4 regions of the Sphingomonas sp. S-NIH.Pt3_0716 genome follow, and region 1 is predicted to be linked to each of the others. Evidence: riboswitches for the same ligand, from Rfam matches in the RefSeq annotation. Region 1 holds a riboswitch; each other region holds the start of a gene.
The links. A riboswitch is a leader RNA that binds a small molecule or an ion and turns the genes downstream of it on or off. The one in region 1 is predicted to bind cobalamin.
Positions count from the first base shown of each region.

Region 1 (3,637 bases):
CCTTGGCGCAGCCGGAGACATGAAGGCGGCCCGCCACATGTGGGGCCAACTGGCGGGCGAGGCTGCGCGTCTCCACGCTCGCCTGCGGACAGGCAGGCGCGCCAGGGCAGGTGTCGAGATGGTTCGTCGGGGCGGCAGCGTCGGCGCACAGACCGGGCAGCTGCCCTTCGGCCAGTAGCATGCGCCACGGGGTCAGCCGCATGGCCGGCGCGTCGAGAAGATGCCGCGCGTCGATCCGGCCGAAGGGAAGACCATAGGCCATGCCGCCATCCCATGCGCCGGGGACCAGTCGCGGGCGTGGCGACGCCGCCTCTGTCGTGCCCGTTGCCCAATCCGGCAGGGGCGCATCATGCCGGGCCATGCGCCCCGCGCGCGCGCCGTCGCTCTCCACGAACCATCGGGCGAGCGCGAGCAGCTCATCCACTTCGCCGCCGCTATCCACCGGCACGCCTTGTGCCCGCCCCTCCGCACGTAAGATCAGGCCGCCATCGCGCGCCCGTTCGATGCGAAAATCCCCCGCTTCGCCGGGCAGGAGCGGCGCGGCGCCGGCATCGATCACGAAGCCCATCTTGCCCGGCAAGTCCGGTAGTTCGTCCAGGCGATCGAGCAACTGACTGGCGATGCGATGGCTGTCGTCGCCTTCGCGCCAGTCCGGCGCGACCATCATCATGCGCGCGCCCTCGCGCCGGGCATCGCGGTCCACCAGGCCAAGGTCGAGCAGCCGGTCGAGCAAGGGGCGCCAGCTTTCGTCGCGCACGCCGCGGATCTGGAGGTTCGCGCGCCGGGTCATGTCGATCAGGCCGTTGCCATGGGCGATCGCCGCTTCGCCCAGCGCCGCCATATCGTCGGCCGAAAGACGGCTAAGGCGCGGCTTCACGCGCACGATCAGCCCGTCGCCCGCCGACATCGGGCGCCAGGCATCGGGACACCAGCCCCGAACGGCCGGCCCGTGGGCTACCGCATGGTTCGCGGTCGCCCTATCCCTGCCCGCGCCGGTCTGGCTCACAGGCAAATCCTCCGCGCGCCGGGACGCAACCAGGCGGGGCTTGCCGGCATCGCCGGTCGGCGCGAGGCGGCAGGCAGGCGCGACAGGCGCCCGACACCACGCGGCCGTGCAGCCCCAGCCACACGCTTCGCCGCCCAGACGGAAGAGAGACCGTGCCATGACCAATCCCTGGGTCAGGACAAGAGCGACCGAAACGCCGGCAGGTCTCCTGGCTCGCGGGTCGTTGCGGGATGCACGCCTTCCCGGACGCCCTGTCCAGTGGCTGCCCTCATGGGCTCGTGCATCGCGCTATCCGCTTACAGTTGCAGGGACAGCCACGGAATAAGGGGCCAGGCCCCCGCACCGCATTCCCGATTAAGTTCCTTGCGGAACACCGGCGTCAGTTATGCAATGCGCCAGCATGAACCGGCGCATCGATGATGCCCTAGTCGAAACATCGGGCTTCGCCAAGACGCGGAATGGGTATCGGCAGTCCCGCTGCCGGCTCGACGCCCAAGGCATACCGACGGAAGATGCCGAAACGGAAACCGGAAGCAAGGAAAGCGACGCGGCGTCGGATACCGAAAATTATGGCTGGGGCGGCAGGATTCGAACCTGCGCATGGCGGCATCAAAAGCCGCTGCCTTACCGCTTGGCGACGCCCCAGCAATGCGCCGATCCAAGTCAGCGCGGGACCGCCATATAGCGGCTGATGCACGAAAGAAAAGCCCTCCTGACGATGGACTTCGCCTTTCCCTTTCCTTCCCGCCCAACCCATCTTAGGGATCAACGCCACGCCCCCTCCCCTCCAGCCGGAAACCCGCGCCGATGTCCGTCCAAGCCCCCTCGCCCAGCCAGATCGCACCGGCCTCGCCGCTGTTCCTGCGCGAGGACGAAATCCGGCGCGGCATCGAGATGCTCTATTTCGGCTATTCCGCGCTCACCCGCTCGATCGACGAGGGGCTGGCGGCGCAGGGCCTGGGCCGCGCCCATCACCGCGCCCTTTATTTCATCTCGCGCCAGCCTGACCTGACGGTGAAGGATCTGTTGCGCCTGCTGGCGATCACCAAGCAATCGCTCGGCCGGGTGCTCAATGACCTGATCGAGCGCGGCTATATCGAGACCCGGCCCGGCAGCAGCGACCGGCGGCAGAAACTGCTGCGCCTCAGCCCCGCCGGCCGCGCGCTGGAGGCCGAGCTTTTCCGCGCGCTGCGCGAGAAGATGGCGGCCGCCTATGCCCAGGCCGGACAGGGTTCCGTCACCGGTTTCTGGCGGGTGATGGAGGGTCTGATCCCCGATGCCGACCGGTCGATGGTGTTCGGCCTCAGCGGCGGCTGATCGCGAAACCACGCAACCTTATGGCCGCTGCCGCGCTTTTAGGAGCGTCGTGCGGAAAAGTGGGAACCGGTTTTCCGCTTGAAACGATGCGACAACAAGGAATTTGGCAGCGCCGCGTCAGATATGATGCGGCGCTGCCCAAGCCTTGCCAACGCAATGAGGAGACATCATGCGCGCACCCCTTCTGGCCATCACGGCCCTGTCCGCCCTGGGCCTGAGCCTGTCCGCCTGCTCGGAAAAGGCGTCGGACAATCTGGAAAATGCCGGCTCCGCGATCGGCAATGACGTCAGCAACGCCGTCGACGATGCCGGCGCCAAGATCGACAACGGCCTCGACCGCGCGGGCGCCGCGATCGACAATGGCGCGGACCGGATCGGCGCCGCGACCGACCGGGCGGCCGACGACGCCAAGCGCGAGGGCAAGGAAGCCAAGCAGGATGTCGGCGCCTCGCTGGAGCAGGCCGGCAAGGACCTGCGCAACGACAGCCATTGAGACGTGCCGGGCCTCCCCATGGGGAGGCCCGGCCTCGGGCCGCGAGGCTATATCCGGGCGGCCTGGACGCGACTGGAAGTGGCTATTTCCCTCTTCGTCATCCCGGCCCCTTCGACAGGCTCAGGACAGGCTTGATCCGGGATCGCTTCAGCGCTCCCCATCCGCCGTAGCCCAGAATGGGTTCTGACTTTCGTCAGGGTGACGGATGTGGAAATTGTCGGAATTCGACCACTTGCGGCCGCAAACGGAACGCCATAGATTTATCGAATGCGGACATTCCTAGCGATTGCAACACTCTTGCTTCTGCCGGCATGTGATGCTTGGCCGACCATTGTAGATAATCACGCTTCAAGGCCCATCTCTGTTCAATATCTTCATCAGGACTATGATTATTGGTCCGCGCCATTTCCCATCAGGGCTGGTCGAGCAATGCCGTTTGCTCAAGCGCACTGGATTCAGGAAATTAAGGGCATCAAAATTAAGGATGGCAGGCTCAATTATAGCTGGTCCAAAGTGGAAATTGATCGCCTCGCACTCGCATGTCCCAGTAGCGAAATAGCCAGAAGAGTGTCTTTCGCCGGTAATTGCTATCTGATCTATCTCGGAGACGGACGCTTAAAGGCGATGACAGCCCTGCCGGATGGCATAAAATATGAAGGGATCGGGAACGACAGCTAAGCGCGTTCCTCGAAAGATAGCCGACTGTCCCCTTCCCACCCAACTCCGTCACCCCAGCGAAGGCTGGGGTATCAGGCGGCAGCAGAAAGAGGCCAGCCGTCTAGCGCTATCCGTTTATGCCGCGTGCGCCGGCCTGAGATGCC
Region 1 covers NZ_QLJK01000015.1:86,053-89,689, reverse strand. Annotated here, with positions in the region: gene BRX37_RS13840 (cobalamin biosynthesis protein CobG) at 1-1,165, opposite strand, end outside; cobalamin riboswitch at 1,188-1,399, opposite strand; tRNA gene BRX37_RS13835 (tRNA-Gln) at 1,577-1,651, opposite strand; gene BRX37_RS13830 (MarR family winged helix-turn-helix transcriptional regulator) at 1,814-2,323, shown strand; gene BRX37_RS13825 (hypothetical protein) at 2,493-2,816, shown strand; gene BRX37_RS13820 (hypothetical protein) at 3,114-3,494, shown strand.

Region 2 (3,637 bases), on a different contig from region 1:
ACCACCAGCGCGCGATAGAAGATCAGCAGCGCCACCGGCCGCCCCTCGACCCAGGTTGCGCGCAATTCGGCCACGCCCGGCCGGTCATGGCCGGGCAGGTACAGGCCTGCGTCGGCGATCGGCAGCGGATGGTCGGGCTCGCCCGCATCCGCGCCGGTCAGCCGCGCGGCGCAGCGCAGGAAGGAGAGCGCATTGGCGGTGCCGCCCTGGCGCAGATAGTCGCGCAGCTGCTCGCGCATCGCCGCCGGCACGGTGGAAGCCAGATCCAGCGCGGGATCGCCCTCGCGCCCGTCGGCGATCGCGGCGAAGGCGATGCCGCGTTCGCGCGCGACCTGCGCAATCTCGTCCACGCCATAGGGCCAGTAGCTCTTGCCGCCGAGCAGGATGACGCAGACGAAGCGCGCCTTGGCGATCACCTTCTCGACATAGAGATCAACCGAATAGGGATGTTTGAGCTGTAGCAGATTGGCCAGCCGCACGCTCGGCGCATCATCGGGCAGGCGCGCGGCGGCGGCGGCGAAACAGGCCAGGTCGCTGTCCGCCACGGTCAGGATGACGATGTCGCCGGGCGGCTGGTCGAGGTCGATCGCCTCCTCGCCGTCGCTGATCGTTCCCGGCGTGGCGGACAGGAGATGCATCAGCCGAGCACGGCCTGGATGTCGGCCTCGATAGCGGCGCGGTCCAGCCCCTTCTGGCCGATCACCACCAACTGGGTGCGGCGCGCTTCCTGCGGCTGCCAGGGGCGGTCGAAGAAATGCTGGATGCGCGGGCCGACCGCCTGCACGACGAGGCGCATCGGCTTGCCCGCGACCGCGACCATGCCCTTGACGCGCAGCACGTCATGGGTGGCGATCAGCGCGGACAGCGCCTCCACCAGCGTGTCGGGATCGACAACGGCATCGCCGCCGACGACGAAGCTGTCGAAATCATCATGGTCATGATCCTCGCCCTCCGCCTCATGGTGCGAGGGCCGGGCGTCGAGATCATCCTCCGCCGCCGCGACGATGCCCAGCAGCGCGCCGATATCGACCGCACCATGGGCAGCGCGGACGATCTTCACGCCGGGCCGCGTTTCGGCATCGACCTGCGCCTCGACCGCGGCCAGCGTGTCGGCATCGACCAGGTCGCTCTTGTTCAGCACCACCATGTCGGCGCAGGCGAGCTGATCCTCGAACAATTCCTCCAACGGGCTGTCATGGTCCAGATTGGGGTCGGCGGCGCGCGCTGCGGCCAGAGCGGCCTCGTCCGTGGCAAAACGGCCGGCGGCGACCGCATCGGCGTCGATCAGCGCGACGACGCCGTCCACCGTGGCGCGGGTGCGGATGTCGGGCCACTGGAACGCCTTGACCAGCGGCTTGGGCAGGGCCAGCCCCGAGGTTTCGATGATGATATGGTCGGGCGGGCTCGGCCGGTCGAGCAGCGCGGTCATGGTCGGCAGGAAATCGTCGGCCACGGTGCAGCAGATGCAGCCATTGGCCAGTTCGACAATATCCTCTTCGGGGCAGGCGGCGTCGTTGCAGCCCTTCACCAGTTCGCCGTCGACGCCGACATCGCCAAATTCGTTGATGATGAGGGCGAGGCGGCGCCCCTTCGCATTTTCCAGCAGATGGCGGATCAGCGTGGTCTTGCCCGCGCCCAGGAAGCCGGTGATGACGGTGGTCGGAATCTTGGCAGATGCAGTGTTGGCCATGACAAATACTCGCGCGCCGGAGCAACCGGGGCGGGAGCGAACCGGGCGCGCACGCACGGCCGGCCGGCATCGCGGACGGGCGCTTGTTCGCCCGCAGATGCGTGACCGCGCGGCTCCAGCCGCCAACCTGTCGCTCAGACGGAACACCGTGCCCCGGCCATCCCCTGGACCAAAGCAAGAGCGACCTAAACGCCGGCAGGTCTCCTGGCTTGCGGGTCATAGCGGGAGGAACGGCCTTCCCAGGCCTCGCAAGATTTAGCGTCCGGCCCAGTGGCTGCCCTCCCGGCTGGGGAGGGCGCTGTTCATCACGCTCGCCGCTCACAGTTGCAGGGACAGCTGCGGACTTGGATGCCATGGCATCCGCACCGCCTTCCCATTTTAAGCCCCCGTGGGGGCACCGGCGCGATCATGTCGGGACGATGCGAAGCGCCGTCCCTGGGCCGGTTCCTAGTCGCTTTGGGCAGCGGTGACAATCCAGCCATCGGCGATGCTGAGCGGCCAGGGCGCGATGCGCTGGCCGACGCATGGCCCACCGACGCAGACGCCATCGTCGCGGCGAAACAGGGCCCCGTGCCAGCTGCATCTTATATGGCTGCCATCCGGGGTCAGATAATCGTCCAGCTGCTGCGCCAACGGCAGGCAGGCATGGGGGCATTGATCGACAAAGCCGCTGACCTGGTCACCATCCCGCACGGCAAAGCCATGGAAGCGGCCGGCGCGCATCTGCAGCACGAAATTGCGTGCCTTGCCGTCGGCAATCTGGTCGATCGGGCACAGGCGCACGCCCGCCGGCGTCGCGAACAGGCGCGTGTCGGCGTCGCTCATGCGTCCGCGTCGGGCTGGCGATCGGGGTGCGCGGCGGCAAAGGCGGGGAGCGCGCATGCCGCCGCGTCCACGGCGCACAGCCGCGGAAAGGGCGTCAGGTCGACGCCGAAGCGCCGGGCATTGTAGAGTTGGGGCACGATATGGCAGTCGGCGAAGCTGGGCGCGTCGCCGAAGGCATGGGTGCCACCATGGCGCGCGACCAATGTTTCGAGCGCGGCCAGCCCCTCGCCGGTCCAGCGGGCGATCCAGGCGCGGACCTGATCCTCGCTGGCACCAAAATCCTGCCGCAGCGCCTGCAACACGCGCAGATTGCCGAGTGGATGAATGTCGCAGGCAATGATGCCGGCCATGGCACGGACGATCGCGGCATCGCCGGGATCGGCGGGCAGCAAGGGCGGCTGCGGCCAGCGCGCCTCGATCCATTCCAGGATCGCGCCGCTCTGCGTCAGCACGCTGTCGCCATCGACCAGCGCGGGCACCAGCCCCTGCGGCGCCAGCGCCCGATAATCGGGCGCGCGCTGCGCGCCGCTGCGCAGATCATGGGTGACCTGTGTATAGTCGATGCCCTTCAGGCCAAGGGCGATCCGCACGCGATAGCTCGCGCTCGACCGCCAATAGCCATGAAGGATAAGGTCGCTCATCGCGCCGGCACGATCATCGCGCGGCATTCGCCAAAGCCGATCGACACATGGCCGGGGGCGGACGCGGTGGCGCGTAATGTCACCTCGTCGCCATCCTCCAGGAAGCAGCGCGTCTCGCCCGATGGCAGGCTGATCGGCTCGCGGCCGCCACTGCTGATTTCCATCAGGCTGCCATAGCCCTCGCGCGTCGGGGCGGAGATGGTGCCGCTGCCCAGCAAGTCGCCGGGCATCAGGTTGCAGCCATTGGAGGCATGATGGGTGACGATCTGGCTGACGGTCCAGTACATGTTGCTCGCCGGCCCCTGGCTCAGCCGCATCGGCGGCTGGCCTGCGTCGCGCATCGCCTGGGTGGAGAGATAGACTTCCAAGGTCAGCGCCAGCGCGCCATGGGCCTGGTCATCGGCATCGCTGAGGTAAGGCAGCGGCGCCGGGTCGCCTTCGGGCCGGGGCGGCTGGGCGATGCGGAACGGCGCCAGCGCCT
Region 2 covers NZ_QLJK01000003.1:112,317-115,953, reverse strand. Annotated here, with positions in the region: gene cobN (cobaltochelatase subunit CobN) at 1-638, opposite strand, end outside; gene cobW (cobalamin biosynthesis protein CobW) at 638-1,690, opposite strand; cobalamin riboswitch at 1,868-2,107, opposite strand; gene BRX37_RS03260 (Rieske (2Fe-2S) protein) at 2,138-2,515, opposite strand; gene maiA (maleylacetoacetate isomerase) at 2,512-3,156, opposite strand; gene fahA (fumarylacetoacetase) at 3,153-3,637, opposite strand, start outside.
Region 2: it holds a riboswitch for cobalamin, as region 1 does, so the genes downstream of both, cobW (cobalamin biosynthesis protein CobW) here and BRX37_RS13840 (cobalamin biosynthesis protein CobG) in region 1, are expected to answer to the same signal.

Region 3 (3,637 bases), on a different contig from region 1:
CGCGGAAGGGGGCGGCATGACCTATTCGCAATGGATGCTCGATCGGCTGGAATATCGCGCCGGCAAGGGCGCGGACGGCTATGCCTGGGAGGGCGAGGGCTGGATCGGCGGAGACATCGACCGCTTCGCCGTGAAGAGCGAGGGCGAGGGGAGGTTCGGCGGATCGCTCGAACGGGCCGAGGTTCAGGCGCTCTACAGCCGGGCGATCGACCCCTGGTTCAACCTGCAGGCGGGCGTGCGGCAGGATTTCGGCGAAGGGCCGGACCGCAGCTATGCGGTGATCGGCATCGACGGCCTGGCGCCCTACTGGTTCGAGGTCGGGGCCGAAGCCTTCCTGTCGACCAGGGGCGACGCCCATCTGCGGCTGGAGGCGAGCTATGACCAGCGCATCACCCAGCGGCTGATCCTGCAGCCCGCTGCCGAGTTCAATCTGGCGGCGCAGGCCGTGCCCGAACTGGGGATCGGCGCCGGCCCGTCCGATATCGAGATGGGGCTGCGGCTGCGCTACGAGATCGCCCGCGAATTTGCGCCCTATGTCGGCGTCAATTGGGAACGCAAGCTGGGCGATACGGCCGATTATGCCCGTGCCGCCGGCGATAAGCCGTCGGCCACCAGCCTGGTGATCGGCCTGCGCGCCTGGTTCTGAGAGGCGCTTGCAGCCCGCCCGATATTCGATTATCGATCCCGCCGATCCCGCGCCGCACGGCATGGGATCATGATCGCGCCGGTGTCCCGAAAGGGGCTTAATAGGGAATGCGGTGCGGACGGGTGACTGTCCAAATCCGCAGCTGTCCCTGCAACTGTAAGCGGTGAGCGCGATGCATATGTGCGGACGGCAGAATGACCGATCCGCCAGCCACTGGGCCGGACGCTAAATCCTGCGAGGCCTGGGAAGGCCGTGCATCAAGCGATGACCCGTGAGCCAGGAGACCTGCCGGCGTCTGGTCGCTCTTGCCTTGGTCCAGGGGATGGCCGCGGCACGGTAACTTCCGTCTGAGCGACGAACGAGCGGCTGGGGCCGCTGCGACGACGCGCGTCGGTTGCCCATGGGCGCCCGGCCGGCGCGTGTGTCGGACGTTCGCGCGCGTGCCGCTCGTGAAGGTTGCCCCCGCCCGTCGAACGCGGCGCCGGATGGGGGAATATATGAAGTCCAATGTCGTTTCGCGGGCCGCCTTGGCCCTTTCGCTCGCCTTTGCATCGCCGGCTCTGGCCGATGAAGGAGAGGGTGACAGCATCGTCGTCACCGGCACCAGCCTGGAAGAGACGCTGCCGCAGCAACTGTCGCGCTATGGCCATGCGATCGAGATCGTCACCGACACGCAGATCCGCGATGCCGCCGCGATCGACACCGCCCGCGCGCTCGAAGCGGTGCCGGGCCTGTTCATCCGGTCGCAGTCCGGGCCGTTCAGCTATGTCGACATCGCGCTGCAGGGATCGCGCACCAAGGATGTGCTGTGGACGATGGACGGCATCCGCCTCAACAACCGCCTCTATGGCGGCACGTCGCCCAATGACACCATGGCCGCCAGCATGATCGAGCGGATCGAGGTGCTGAAAGGCGGCGAAAGCCTGTTCTACGGCACCCAGGCGGCGGCCGGCGTGATCAATGTCGTCACCCGCGATTTCAGCGACGATCTGGGCGGCCAGGTCAATGCCAGCCTCGACAGCTTTGCCGGCACCAGCCTGGATGGCTATCTGCGCGGCGCGATTGGCCAGCATCGCTTCGTGGTCTGGGCCAATCGCAGCCAGTCGGAGGGCTATCGCCCCTATGATGTGATGCAGCCCAGCGCCACCGATCGCGCGCGCGGCTATGATCTCTGGTCGGCGGGCATCAAATATCAATATGATATCGCGCCGGACCTGCGCCTCAACGCCCTCTACCAGCATACCAAGGCCGATCTCGACAATATCAGCGCGACCCGGACCAAGGAAAGCCGCAACGACCGCAATGAGGAAATCGCCAGCCTGCGCCTCGACTATACTGGCGAGGATGGCGTCCAATTCTTCCTCAAGGGCTATTTCCACGACTGGAAGACCGCCTATGTCCAGATCCGCAATCCCATTCCAGCCGGCCCGCCGCAGGTCATCTATCCGGCCGGCACCTTCTGGGGCTATCAGGATTATGGTGGCAGCGCGGTGGTGCAGCTCAACATGCTGCGCGGCATCGACACGCTGATCGGCTATGATTTCCAGAGCTTCAATGGCCGCGACGACGTCCTGCTGATCGCGCCGACCGACGAACAGGTCCATGCCGGCATCTTCCAGCTGCGTACCAATGACGAATTGTCGAGCAAGGCGCGGATCGCGGCGGGCCTGCGCTACAACAAGGCGAAGGGATCGGAAAAGACGATCTGGAACGTCTCGGGTCGCTATGATGTCAGCGACACGCTGTTCGTGGAGGCCAATGGCGGCACCTCCTTCGTGCTGCCCGACGCCTCGCAGCTTTATGGCAATGATCCCTGCTGTGAGGTCGGCAACCCGAACCTGAAGCCCGAGGAAAGCCTGAACCTCAACGCCGCGCTGGGCGGTGCGCTGGCCGGCGGTGCGATCCGCTGGAAAGCGACCTATTTCAACCGGCGCATCACCGACCTGATCGACACGACCTATGATGATCCGGCCTTTCCGGAAGGCACCTATATCAACGTCAGCGACAAGGTGCGGGCCAAGGGCGCCGAGCTGGAGTTGAATGCGGACCTGAGCGGCGGCTGGGGTCTGTCTGCCAGCTACACATATTCGCGTGTTCGCAATCAGGGCAGTTCGGTGCAGCGCGATCGCAACCCGGAACAATATGGTCGCGCCGCGATCGTCTATGCGCCGCAGACCGGCCGCTTCGGCGCCAATCTGTCGGCCAATTGGGTGGGCGATGTCTGGTCGACCGCATCGGGTTTTGGCCGGATGAACTATGGCAATTATGCCGTGGTCGATGCGGGCGCGCATCTGTGGCTGGATCAGGCGCGGCGCAACCGGTTCGGCATCAATGTCGAGAATCTGTTCGACCGCGACTACGCCTCCACCGGCTATCGTTCGGCGGTCAGCGATGCAGGAGTACTGGACGGCAGCAACAGCCGCTTCCTCTACTTCTACCGGGGCGTGCCGCGCACGCTGCGGGTCAGCTATGGTCTGAGCTTCTGACCATGTTGCGGCCGGTCCTGCTGCTGCATCGCTGGCTGGGCATCATCATCGGCGCTGTCATGACGCTGTGGTGCCTGTCCGGCTTCGTGATGCTCTATGTCGACTATCCGCGCCTGACACCGGCCGCGCAGCTTGGGGGGCTCACGCCCCTCACGCTGTCGCCGGGGCAGGCGGGGACATTGCCCGACACCATGATGCTGTCCGCCGCCCGGATCGAGATGATGGCGGGGCGGCCCGTATTGCGGGTGACGCCCGCGCTCGATCCGACGCGCACCATCCCGCAGATGCGGGTCTCCGCCGGCACCCATGACTGGGCGTCGGGGAAACCGGTCGAGCAGGTCGATCCGCAAAATATCCACAGGGTCGCGCGCGAATTCGGCCGCAACAGCGCCATTGCCGGCCCGATCGGGCAGGTCGCGCAGACGGAGATGGACCAGTGGACGGTCCAGACCTTCCGCCGCAATGCGCCGCTCTACCGCGTCGATTATGCCGATGCCGCCGGCAC
Region 3 covers NZ_QLJK01000002.1:83,775-87,411, forward strand. Annotated here, with positions in the region: gene BRX37_RS02050 (copper resistance protein B) at 1-646, shown strand, start outside; cobalamin riboswitch at 709-953, shown strand; gene BRX37_RS02055 (TonB-dependent receptor plug domain-containing protein) at 1,144-3,132, shown strand; partial or broken gene BRX37_RS02060 (PepSY domain-containing protein) at 3,135-3,637, shown strand, end outside.
Region 3: it holds a riboswitch for cobalamin, as region 1 does, so the genes downstream of both, BRX37_RS02055 (TonB-dependent receptor plug domain-containing protein) here and BRX37_RS13840 (cobalamin biosynthesis protein CobG) in region 1, are expected to answer to the same signal.

Region 4 (3,637 bases), on a different contig from region 1:
AGCGCCGTGGTCGATCCGCCTTTCGCTTCGACCGAGAATGGGCGCCGGGGATCGCGCGCCACCGAAAAGGCGGCTTCGCCTTTCAGCACATGCACGATCCGGCGATCCGGCTGGTAATCGATGGATATGGCGCTGTCGGTATTGAGCTGGACCTGCGATCCATCGGCTAGGGTCATGGTGCGCTGTTCGCCCGTCGCCGTCATCGCATCGGACCGCAGCGCTGTCGGCCAGTCCCCGATCGCGCCCGCGACAAGGAGGGCGACGCTGGCCGCGACGGCGGGCGCAATCCATTTTCTTTTGCCTTCCGGTCGGCCGACCGGCGGATAGCCCGGCAATGGCGGCTCGCTGAGCCTGCGCTGCGTCACTTCCGAACGAATGGCCGGATGCCCCATGAAGCGCCACGCCGCACGGGCCTTTTCAAAGGCCGGCGGGTGACGGGGATCGCTGCCCAGCCATTGTTCCAGGGCCGCAATGCCATCATCGCTCAGGCCGGCATCCTGTTCGATCGCCCAGCGCATCGCGGCATCCTCGATCGGATCCGGAGCATCGTCGTCAGCGCCCATAGTGCATTCCGATCGCTTCTCCCGCCTCAACCATGGAAATTTCACACTCTCCATAATCATTGACGTTCGAAAGCGGCATCCGGACACTCCGCAAGCCAACAAATCGCCTCATTCACTTTCCCCTAGACGGGTCATGCAATGTCGCAAGGCCTGCTGGAGATGTCGGACGACCATGCTGCGGGAAATCCCTATCCGATGCGCAATGTCGTCCAGAGTAAGTTCGTCAAATTTGCGCAGGATGAAGATTTCTCTGGTTCGCGCGGGGAGTTCGTCGATCGCGGCCATCGTCACGGCCAGACGCTGGCGATCGGACAGTTCGGTATCGGCTCCAACCATGTCGGCCGGGATTTCCTCGGGGAGTGTATCGGCGGCGTGGAACAGGGCAGCATATCTGCCGTCCGCCCTGATGCGATCCTTCGCAAGATTGGCTGCCAGCCTGAACAGATAGGCCCGCTTGTTCAGGATTGGCGGATCATCCTCGATACGCTGCACCTTGAACCAGAGGCTTTGCGTGACGTCTTCCGCTGCCGGCCGATCGCGCAATATGCTTTCGACAAGTCGCAGGAGCGACGTGCGCTCTTGCAGGAGCAGGCGCGTAAGGGCGGCGGCGTTGTTGAGCATCGCTATCTGCCGACGCATTACGTGCATTGATAATCGTTCGCAACAACTCATGTGCCGCTTGTTCATGACTGCTAACGGGGCGGTGTGTTCAGCACCTGAGCGTCAGGGACAGCCGCATACCGGCCATCGAGGCATGACCAAATTCCACATTCCACGAATTTCTTGCTATCCTATTCGATAGCCCATAGTTCCCAGCTCGTCCCCTAACGGGGGGCAAGATCGCGTTGGTGCTTCGAAAGAGGCTTAAAAGGGAACGCGGTGGAGGGGCACTGCCCCTGAAGCCGAGGCTGTCCCTGCAACTGTAAGCGGATAGCGCGATGCATATCGCGGCAGGCCAAGGATGCCTGTCGCAGCCACTGGGCCGGACGCTAACTCCTGCGAGGCCTGGGAAGGCCGTGCATCGTGCGATGACCCGTGAGCCAGGAGACCTACCAGCGTCCGGTCGCTCTTGCCTTGGTCCAGGGGATGGCCGCGGCACGGTGTACTCCGTCTGAGCGACGAACTTGCGGCCAGGCCGCAACGGTGGGTTCCGCCGGTCGCTCGTTTGCGCCCGGTCTCCACCGCTGCGCCCGTGCGAGGGGACGTCCTCCTGCGCGGGAACCTGTCCGTTCGACTGGAAAACGCAACGGGGGTTACACATGAATACACGATCGCTTCTTTCCGGCCTGATCCGTTCCGGCGCATCATGTTGCGCACTGGCGGCAAGTGTCACCGCAACGCATGCTCAGGAGACCGCCGGCGCCGCGCCCGATGGCACGGAGAACATCGTCGTCACGGCGCGCAAGGCCGGCGTCCTGCAGCTTGGCCAGCAGGCCGATGCCTCCAGCCGCCTTGGCCTGACGCCTATGCAGACGCCCGCAAGCGTCGATGTCATCACCAAGGAGATGATCCGCAGCCTTGGCGATCGCACCGTCGTGGCCGCCGCTGCGCGCGCGCCGGGCCTGATCAACAATTCCTCGGCATTCGGCTATTCGCTGAGTTCACGCGGGTTCACCGGCTACACTTCGGTGATGCAGCTCTATGACGGCATGCGGGTCTATACGACGACCACGCAGACCTTCCCCGCCGATCCCTGGATGGCCGAGCGCATCGAGGTGCTGCGCGGCGCTGCGTCCGTGCTCTATGGCGAAGGCGGCATCGGCGGCGCCATCAACGTTGTGCGCAAAAAGCCCAACACCGAAGAGTTCGAAGGCGAACTACGCCTCAGCGGCGGCTCTTTCGATACATATGCAGCGGCCGGCGGGATCGGCGGGCCGATCGGGGACAAGCTGTCCTACCGCGTAGATCTCAGCTACAACCGGTCGGACGGCTGGATGGAGCGCGGACGCTCCCGTAGTCTCGCCCTGTCGGCCGCGCTGCGCTACCAGGCCAGTGACGATCTGGTGCTGACCCTGACGCATGATCGCGCCGATCTAGATCCGACGATCTGGTACGGCACGCCGCTGCGTGATGGCAAGCTGGTGCGCGAAATCCGCAAGAAGAACTACAATATCGCCGACCGCTCGCTGCGCTTCGACGATGCCTGGACCCAGGCCAAGGCGGAATGGACGCCTTCAGACGGGGTGACGATCACCAACGTCGCCTATTACCTCACCGGCTTCAAGCACTGGCGCAATGCAGAAGGCTATGCCTGGTCCGGCGATCAGATCCGCCGGTCGAGCTATCTGGAAATCTTCTACAAGACCAAGCAGTGGGGCGACCGCTTCAACGCGGTTTTCGACCACACATTGCTGGGCATGGACCACCGCCTGAGCCTGGGCGGAGAGTATAACAGCGGATCGCTGCTGCGCACCGACAGTTCGCCCAATTCCCGATCCGACCTGGTGGATCCCTACGACTACGCGCCCGGCACGTTTCTGGATGGCGCCTTCGGCACCCGGTACAAGTATAAGACAGATGTGCAGCAATGGGCGCTGTTCGGCGAAAGCCGCCTCTCGCTGTCGGATCGACTGTCGCTGGTGACGGGCCTGCGCTACGATCGCCCGAAGACCGAGCGCCACGATGCGCTCGATCCGACCGCCGACTACACCGCGCGCTATCCCAGTACCAGTTGGCGTGCGGGGCTGGTCTACAATCCCACGGACACGATCTCGCTTTACGCGCAATATTCCGCGGCCGCCGATCCGGTGACGGCGTTCCTCACCGCGACGCTGGCACAAACCAGCTTCGATGTATCCACCGGGCGGCAATGGGAAGCGGGTGCCAAGGCAACCTTCCTCGACGGGCGCGGCGAATTCACGCTGTCGGGCTATCGCATCGTCAAGAAGAAGATCCTGACCCGCTCCGCCAATGATCCCACGGTGTCTGTGCAGGTCGGCCAGCAATCGTCGTACGGCGTCGAGGCATCGTTCGGACTGGCCGTGACCAAGTCCTTCAGCATCCTGGCCAACGGCACGATCCTGAACGCGCGGTATGACGACTTCGACGAACTTGTCGGCACGGCGCTTGTCAGC
Region 4 covers NZ_QLJK01000005.1:136,380-140,016, reverse strand. Annotated here, with positions in the region: gene BRX37_RS05545 (FecR family protein) at 1-563, opposite strand, end outside; gene BRX37_RS05540 (RNA polymerase sigma factor) at 672-1,184, opposite strand; cobalamin riboswitch at 1,393-1,634, shown strand; gene BRX37_RS05535 (TonB-dependent receptor) at 1,823-3,637, shown strand, end outside.
Region 4: it holds a riboswitch for cobalamin, as region 1 does, so the genes downstream of both, BRX37_RS05535 (TonB-dependent receptor) here and BRX37_RS13840 (cobalamin biosynthesis protein CobG) in region 1, are expected to answer to the same signal.